2 regions of the Rhodococcus sp. NPDC049939 genome follow, and region 2 is predicted to be linked to the other one. Evidence: riboswitches for the same ligand, from Rfam matches in the RefSeq annotation. Region 2 holds a riboswitch; the other holds the start of a gene.
What was found. A riboswitch is a leader RNA that binds a small molecule or an ion and turns the genes downstream of it on or off. The one in region 2 is predicted to bind thiamine pyrophosphate.
Positions count from the first base shown of each region.

Region 1: linked by a shared signal. The riboswitch ahead of AB0I57_RS16395 (TenA family protein) and the one ahead of AB0I57_RS14075 (3-oxoacyl-ACP reductase) in region 2 are both predicted to bind thiamine pyrophosphate.

Region 1 covers NZ_JBFAMC010000004.1:310,355-314,250, reverse strand. The annotation lists gene AB0I57_RS16405 (DUF1116 domain-containing protein) at 1-1,083, shown strand, start outside; gene AB0I57_RS16400 (GNAT family N-acetyltransferase) at 1,245-1,520, shown strand; TPP riboswitch at 1,624-1,719, shown strand; gene AB0I57_RS16395 (TenA family protein) at 1,713-2,432, shown strand; gene AB0I57_RS16390 (ABC transporter substrate-binding protein) at 2,459-3,490, shown strand; gene AB0I57_RS16385 (ABC transporter permease) at 3,468-3,896, shown strand, end outside.
Region 2 covers NZ_JBFAMC010000003.1:397,190-401,085, reverse strand. The annotation lists gene AB0I57_RS14080 (LLM class flavin-dependent oxidoreductase) at 1-1,240, opposite strand, end outside; gene AB0I57_RS14075 (3-oxoacyl-ACP reductase) at 1,242-2,006, opposite strand; TPP riboswitch at 2,053-2,158, opposite strand; gene AB0I57_RS14070 (MarR family transcriptional regulator) at 2,221-2,679, shown strand; gene AB0I57_RS14065 (organic hydroperoxide resistance protein) at 2,683-3,105, shown strand; gene AB0I57_RS14060 (oxidoreductase) at 3,130-3,896, opposite strand, start outside.

The DNA of each region.
Region 1 (3,896 bases), on a different contig from region 2:
AATAACGCATCTGGCCCGTTGAAGGGTGCGATTATCGGCGGTTTGCTGTTCGAAGGGATGGCAAAAAACAAAGAAGAAGCCGCCGAGATGATGAAGGACGGGGAAGTGGATTTGGAGCCCTGCCACGATCATGGCGCGGTAGGGCCGATGGCTGGAATCATTACGCATTCCATGTCGGTCTATATCGTTGAAGACCAATCGTCAGGGCGAAGAACGTATTCAAATATCAGCGATGATCTGGGTGATTATCTTGGAAGCTCGGTTCGATTCGGCGTCTTCGAGAAACCCGCTGTCGATCATCTTCACTGGATAGAGAACACGCTGGCTCCCGCGCTTGGCCAGGCTATCGAGGAAGTCGGACATATCGATCTCCTCCCCATCATCGGTAGAAGCTTGCTGATGGGAGACGATTGCCACGTCACCATGGATGCTGCAACTCCTCTTTTCTTGAGAGAGTTGATGCCTGGATTGATCAAGGCATGCGGAAATCAAGAAACGCTGACAAGTATTGTGAACTTGATCTACAACGATAGTTTGTTCGCCCTGAACCCCATTATGGCGACCTGTAAAGCGATCGCTACCGCGGGCAGCAGCGTCGAACACAGCAGCATCGTGACTACAATGGCACGCAACGGTACCGAGTTCGGCATCAAAGTTTCGGGCTTGGGAGATCAGTGGTTCACCGGGCTCGCAGAAGTTGGTCACGGCCAGTTGATGCCAGGGCTGTCGCCATCGGACGTCAATCGCGATATGGGTGACAGTGCTATTACCGAGACTCTGGGCCTTGGAGGTACCGTTAAATCGATATCTGGTTCAAGTCAGGATGCGAGAAACATCACGTTACAAATGTATGGCATCGCCCAAGCGGAAAGTGATGCTTTCAGAGTCCCTTCATTGGATGGGCGTGGCTCACCGATGGGTTTCGACATACTGAAGATCGTCGAAAAGAATATTCGGCCATCAATCAATTCCGGACTTGCCCACAAGCACATGAATCATCCGTCGGCTGGTGTTGGATCCCTCCACCCCCCGATGGAGGCGTTTGTCGATGCAGCAATTGCGTTCAGTGATCTGGAAATTTAGAAAACAGCCTTGCCTCGATAAATGATCGAAAGAGTGGTGAGACGTACTGCTGGTGGCTCCAACCTCGAGACAATGATCCCTTGTCGAGCAGACAGGTAATCTACGGGTGACGGCGTGCGGCGCGATACCGCATACAGGCAACGAAAGTAAGGAGCGGTCCGGTGGCGACGACGGTGGAGCATCACGTAGCGGAGTCTCGGTTCGAGATCTTCGTCGACGGCCAGCTGGCGGGCTACGCCGACTACGCCGAGCGTGGCCGCGTCCGCGACTTCAACCACACCGTCACGTACCCGCAGTTCCGTGGGCAAGGTCTTGCCGCCGAGGTTGTGAAGGCCGCCCTTGACGACACGAAAGCCCTCGGGTTCTCAGTGGTGCCCTCATGCTGGTATGTCGCCAAGTACATCTCCGAGAATCCGAGCTACGCGGAGCTCGTCTGATCCGGTAGCCAGGGCCTAACTTTGCGGTCGAGAGCATCGTTGCCGCACGTCCGCGCAGTGAGGGCTTTTTCCGCTTGCACCCTGCCCAGTGCTAGGGTCGGCTTGTTCTGACACGGGGTGCTCCGCACGGGCGGGGCTGAGAACACACCCGGAAACCTGCTCAGGTAATGCTGACGAAGGGATGTCAACATCGTGACCGACTCTGCCCATGTTGCCGCCGCTGGCGAGCACACCCGATTCACCGACCACTTGTGGGACCGGATCAAGGTGCTGCGCGATGCGATCGACGAACTCGAGTTTCTGCGCCGGCTCGGCGACGGAACCCTGCCGTTGGACGCATTTCGCACCTACATAGAACAGGACTTTCTATATCTCACGGGGTACGCGAAAGCTCTTTCGTTGGTGGCAGCCCACGCTCCGGACCCGGACACGGCCGGCTTCTGGGCCGGCTCCGCGGCCACGGCCGCAACCGTGGAAGCCTCGCTCCACAAGAACCTGCTGACCAGCGGTCAACTGCCCGAGTCCGACACTCAACCGCAGCATTCGCAGGCATGCCTCGGGTATGTCTCGTACCTGACCGCGGTCGCCGCCACCGAGCCGTATCCTGTGGCCGCCGCTGCAATGCTGCCGTGCTTCTGGATCTACGCCGACGTAGGACGACGGCTCGCAAGAAGTGCACGAGAAGTGCTGTCGGCTGATCCGTCTCATCCCTATGCACAGTGGGTGACCACTTACGACGCCGAGGAATTCCAGGCCGCCGTCGCTACCGCACGAGAGATGGTGGACGCCGCGGCGGCCACCGCAACCGGCCCTCAACGAGAAGCGATGGTGGATGCGTTCGTGATCGCCAGCCGGTACGAGCTCATGTTCTGGGATACCGTCGTGAACAAGCAGGAATGGCCCGCATCGTGACACTGTTTTCTGGCAAGAAGTTCTCCATGGGCACGGTGCTTTCGGCGCGCAAACGCACCGCGGCGGTAGCCGTCGTCCTCGTGTCTGCACTCGCGTTCCTCACCGGTTGCGCGAGTAACACGCAGTCGGGCAATACCATCCGGTTCGCGCTCGACTGGACGCCGAATACCAACCACACCGGCCTGTTCGTCGCCCTCCAAGAGGGCTATTTCCAGGACGCTGGACTCGACGTACAGGTTCTGCCGTACAACGACACCTCGCCGGACACCCTCGTCGACTCGGGGAACGCCGAGTTCGGGGTGAGTTTCCAGAGTTCGTTCACGTTCTCGCGGGCCTCGGGTGCACAGATAAAGTCGGTGCTCGCTCCACTACAGCACTGGGCAACCGGAATCGCGGTGAAGGCGGACCGCACCGACATCACCCGTCCCCGGGATCTGGACGGCAAGATCTACGCCGGTTTCGCAGATCCGGACGGCGAGGCGACGTTGCGGCAGATCATCCGTAACGACGGGGGCACTGGGGAATTCACTACCGTCACCCTCGGCACGTCCGCTTACGAGGCAGTCTATTCAGGTGACGCCGATTTCACCGTGTCCTTCTTCGCGTGGGAAGGCATCGAAGCCGAGCACCGGGGAACTCCGATGCAGTACTTCCATTACACGGACTACGGTTTCCCCGATGCCTACGCCCTCGTCATCGAGGGCAACGAACAATGGATGGCCGATCATCCCGATCAGGCCCGCCAGTTCGTTCAGGCTCTGCAGCGCGGGTACCAGTACGCCGCCGATCACCCGGCCCGTGCCGCACAGATGCTGATCGAAGCCAACCCGGGCGCCTTCACGGACGAGCCGCTGGTGGTGGAGAGTCAGGAAATGCTGTCCCGCGAGTACATGAAGGACAGTTCTGGGAGAGTCGGAACTCAGACGGCCGAGAAATGGTCGGGATACTCCGGCTTCCTGTTCCAGAACGGCCTGCTCACAGGTCCCGACGGGACGCCACTGACCACTGAACCCGACTGGTCGACGTACTTCACCAATGAGTACCTCGCTGAGCCCTGACAAGGGTCCACAGACTGGTTCTCGCGCGCGTCCCGAAAAGGGCCACGGCACGGCGACCCCAGGCACCCCCTCGCTTCTGCGCCGGGGGCTGCCTGCGGTCGTGGTCGTGGCCCTGTTCGTCGGCGCATGGCAGCTGTACGTCATGGTCAGCGGTATCCGACCTCAAGTACTGCCGTCACCTCTGCGCGTCGTACAGCAAGGCTGGCGGGCACGCGATGCGATTGCAACCCACGCCGCGTCGACGTTGCAGGTGACAATCATCGGCTTCGCGGTTTCCCTGCTGTGCGCTTGGGCGCTCGCTGTGCTCGTCGACTTCTCACCGTGGCTGCGGCGCGCGTTCGTGCCCCTCTTCGTGGTGTCCCAGACGCTGCCGATCATCGCGATCGCACCGCTGATGATCATCTGG
Region 2 (3,896 bases):
CACGGAACAGACCCCGCTTCGCCAGCACGGGGATCACCTCGTCGACGAAGTCGGCCAGGCCGCTCGGGTATAGCGGCGGCATCAGGTTGAAGCCGTCGGCCCCGCCGCGGCGGAACCACCGTTCGATCTCGTCGGCGATCGACTCCGGGGTGCCGATCATCGTGCAGTGGCCGCCACCGGCCGCCAACGTGCCCAGCAAGGCCCGCACGGTGGGCCGGTCCTTCTCGATAATCCGCAGGATCGTGTCGTACCGGCCCTGCGGCCCGGTGAACTCGGACAGCGGCGGAAGCGCTGGAACCGGCGCGTCCAGTTCCCACCCGCTGCAGTCCTGCTGGACGAACATCGACAGCTGCGCCAGCGACTGCTCTACCGGTAGGAGCGCGTCGAGTTCCGCCTTCTTGCGCCGGGCCTCCTCGGTGGTCGATCCGACATATGTGACCAGACCTGGCATGACGATGACCTCGTCCGGGTCGCGGCCCACCCGACGGATGCGCCTCTTGACGTCTTCGTAGTAGCTCTGTGCGGCCGCGAGGTCGTAGGCGACTGCGTATATTCCCTCGGCATACCGGGCAGCCAGATCACGCCCCTGATCGGACGCGCCTGCCTGGAACAGCACGGGGCGGCCCTGCGGCGAGTGCGGCACGGTCAGTGGTCCGTCGACCAGAAAGTGATCGCCTCGATGATGGATCGGATTCACCTTGGCCGGATCCGCGAAGATTCCTTCTCGGTCGAGGACGAGAGCATCCGGCTCCCACGAATTCCACAGGGCCAGTGCCACGTCGACGAACTCTGCCGCACGCGAATACCGCTCGTCGTGCGACGGCATCTCTTCTAGACCGTGGTTGCGAGCCTCTGCGTCGAACATCGACGTCACGACGTTCCAGCCGACGCGGCCGCCGCTGATGTGGTCGAGCGAGGCCAGCATCCGGGCCGCGTGGAACGGCGTGTAGAACGTGGTCGACACCGTGCTCACCAGGCCGACCCGCTCGGTGGCGCGAGCCATCGCCGACAGTGCGGTGAGCGGCTCGAAGAACCACCACGAACCTGAAGCAGGATCGCGCACCGAGTGCCCGTCCGCGAAGAACACCGCATCGAGGCAACCACGTTCGGCGGTCCGCGCCAGTTCCTCGTAGTAGGTGATATCGCCCAGCCGTTCCACCGGCGACGCCGGATGCCGCCAGGACGCACCGTGATGACCGCACCCGAACAGAAAAGCGTTGAAGTGCAGTTGCCTGATCACTTCAGTCCTTGACCAGTCCGCCGTCGACCACGAGGTTCTGGCCGGTTACCGCGCGCGACCACGGAGATGCGAAAAACAGTACCGCGTCGGCGAATTCGTCCGGAGTGGTGACGCTCCGCAACGGAGTGCTCTGCGCAATCAAGTCGAACACCTCGTCGGGCGTCGCAGCGCTCGCATCGGTGGTGCGCAGCAGGCCACCAGACACCATGTTCACGGTGATGCCGTCCGGACCGAGGTCGGCGGCGAGGGTGCGCGTCAGAGACAACACCGCGGCCTTGGCGGCGGTGTAGTCGTGGTAAGGGACGACCGGGTTCTGGAACAGGTTGGTTCCGACGTTGACGATCCGGCCGAACCCGAGAGAACGCATACCCGGCAGCGCAGCCTGTGTCGTGTTGAGAGCCGCTTGAACGCTCCCCCGGAACTGGGTATCGAACGCCTCCCACGCGATGGCATCGGCCTCGTCGCGGGCATCCCCGTTGAAGGAGTAGTCGATCAGCGCGTTGTTGACCACCGTCGTCACCGGAGAGCCGAAGTGCTGCTCGGCTGCGGCGTACAAACCTCTCACTTGCTCCGCGTCCGTGACGTCGGCTTGCAGCGCAATCGCGATGCCTGCACCGAGAGACGACGCCAGTTCCTCGGCCGCATCCCGACTGTTCCGATAGTTCACGATTACGCGAGCACCCTCGCGCGCGAACGACCGCACGATCGAGGTTCCGAGACCACGGCCTCCCCCGGTCACGAGGACGATTTGCTTGTCGAACTGCATGTTTCACCTTCCATTACGCCGGTGAACAGACGTCTCATGAGCGCACGCGTCGACTCCGCGACATCCCTTCGCCGGAATTACCCAGTTCAGGTTCAATGGGTGTGTTCTCAGCCGCCCGGCATTCCGACCGGACAGCACCCCACGTCACTAGGCCACAGTGTAGGCGTCGCTCCAATAGGTTGTGCGCAACTAAGTTGTGTGCAACTATTCAGCGGTGACCGATGACCTCGCACTCGACCGCCAGGTGTGCTTCGCCCTGTACTCGGCTTCCCGGGCCATGACTTCCACCTACCGGTCGATTCTCGACAAGTTGGGAGTGACCTACCCGCAGTACCTTGTGCTGTTGGCGCTGTGGGAACAGGACGGTCGCGGAGTGAGCGAGCTCTGCGATGCTCTCGATCTCGACACCGGCACACTGTCCCCCCTACTCAAGAGGCTCGAAACCCTCGGGCTCGTCGAACGCCGGCGTGAGTCTGCCGACGAACGCAGGGTCGGCATCCACCTCACGGACGCGGGCGCCGCGCTTCGCAGCGAGGCCGTGGGCATCCCGTCCGAACTCACACACTCGACGGGCATGGGCGTCGACGAACTCGGCACCCTGCGCGACACCCTGACCCGCCTCACCGATTCGCTCCACCGTTGGAACGCTACAACCCCCACGAGAAAGAACTAGGCCATGAACATTCTGTACACCGCAGAGGCCCTCGCCACCGGAGAGGGCCGCAACGGTCACGCCCGAACGTCGGACGGAAAGCTCGACCTGAACCTCTCTATCCCCAAAGAAATGGGTGGGTCTGGCGACGGAACCAACCCCGAGCAGTTGTTCGCCGCCGGGTACGCGGCGTGCTTCCACTCGGCGCTGCAGCTGATCGCCCGTCAGAGCAAGGCTGATGTCACCGACTCGGCGGTCGGCGCCCGCGTCGGGATCGGTCCGATCGATGGCGGCGGGTTCGGTTTGGCCGTGACCCTCGAGGTCTCACTTCCCAACCTGCCGCGCCAGGAAGCACTCGACCTGACCGAGAAGGCGCACCAGGTGTGCCCCTACTCCAACGCAACTCGCGGCAACATCGAGGTCAACCTCGAGGTAACCGAAGACTGAGTAGCGGACTGATCGGGCGTCGGCTCAGGTGAACTTGTACTCGACGCCCGTCAAGTCCTCCGACAGCGACCACAGAGCGGCTGCGGTCCGCTCGTCCCGCGATTTCTTGTTCGAACTGACCACCTTCGGGTAACCACGCTGCTCACCCAGTCCATCCGGCCCGATGTAACTGCCGCCCTTCACATCGGAAACGGTGGCCGCATACAGCATCGGCAACGTACCCATCTCCGCCGACTGCGCGAAGACCGCGTTGCCGACCCCCATCACCCTGTCCAGAATCGACTCGGTGTGTGACTGCAGGTTCGTCGCCGCGTAGCCAGGATGTGCGGCCACGGCCTTGACCGCCGAACCCGCCGCCGATAGCCGGCGCTGCAACTCGTATGTGAACAGAAGATTTGCAAGCTTCGACTGCCCGTACGCTCCCCACCGGCTGTACCTGCGGGATTCCCAATTGAGATCGTCCAGATCGACGGATCCGATCTGGTGCATCCCACTCGACATCGTGGCGACGCGATCGGTGATCTTGTCAAGAAGCAGCCCGGTCAGCGCAAAGTGTCCCAGATGATTTGTGCCGATCTGCATTTCGAATCCATCGGCGGTCTTGCTCTGCGGCACTGCCATCACACCTGCGTTGTTCACCAACACATCGAGAGAATTGATGCCTGCGGCGAACTCGCGCACGGACTTCAGATCCGCCAGATCGAGACGACGAACTTCGGCGTTGTCACCGATCGATCGCGCGACCACTTCTCCCTTGTCGGTGTTGCGGCAGGCGAGGACAACGTGCGCAC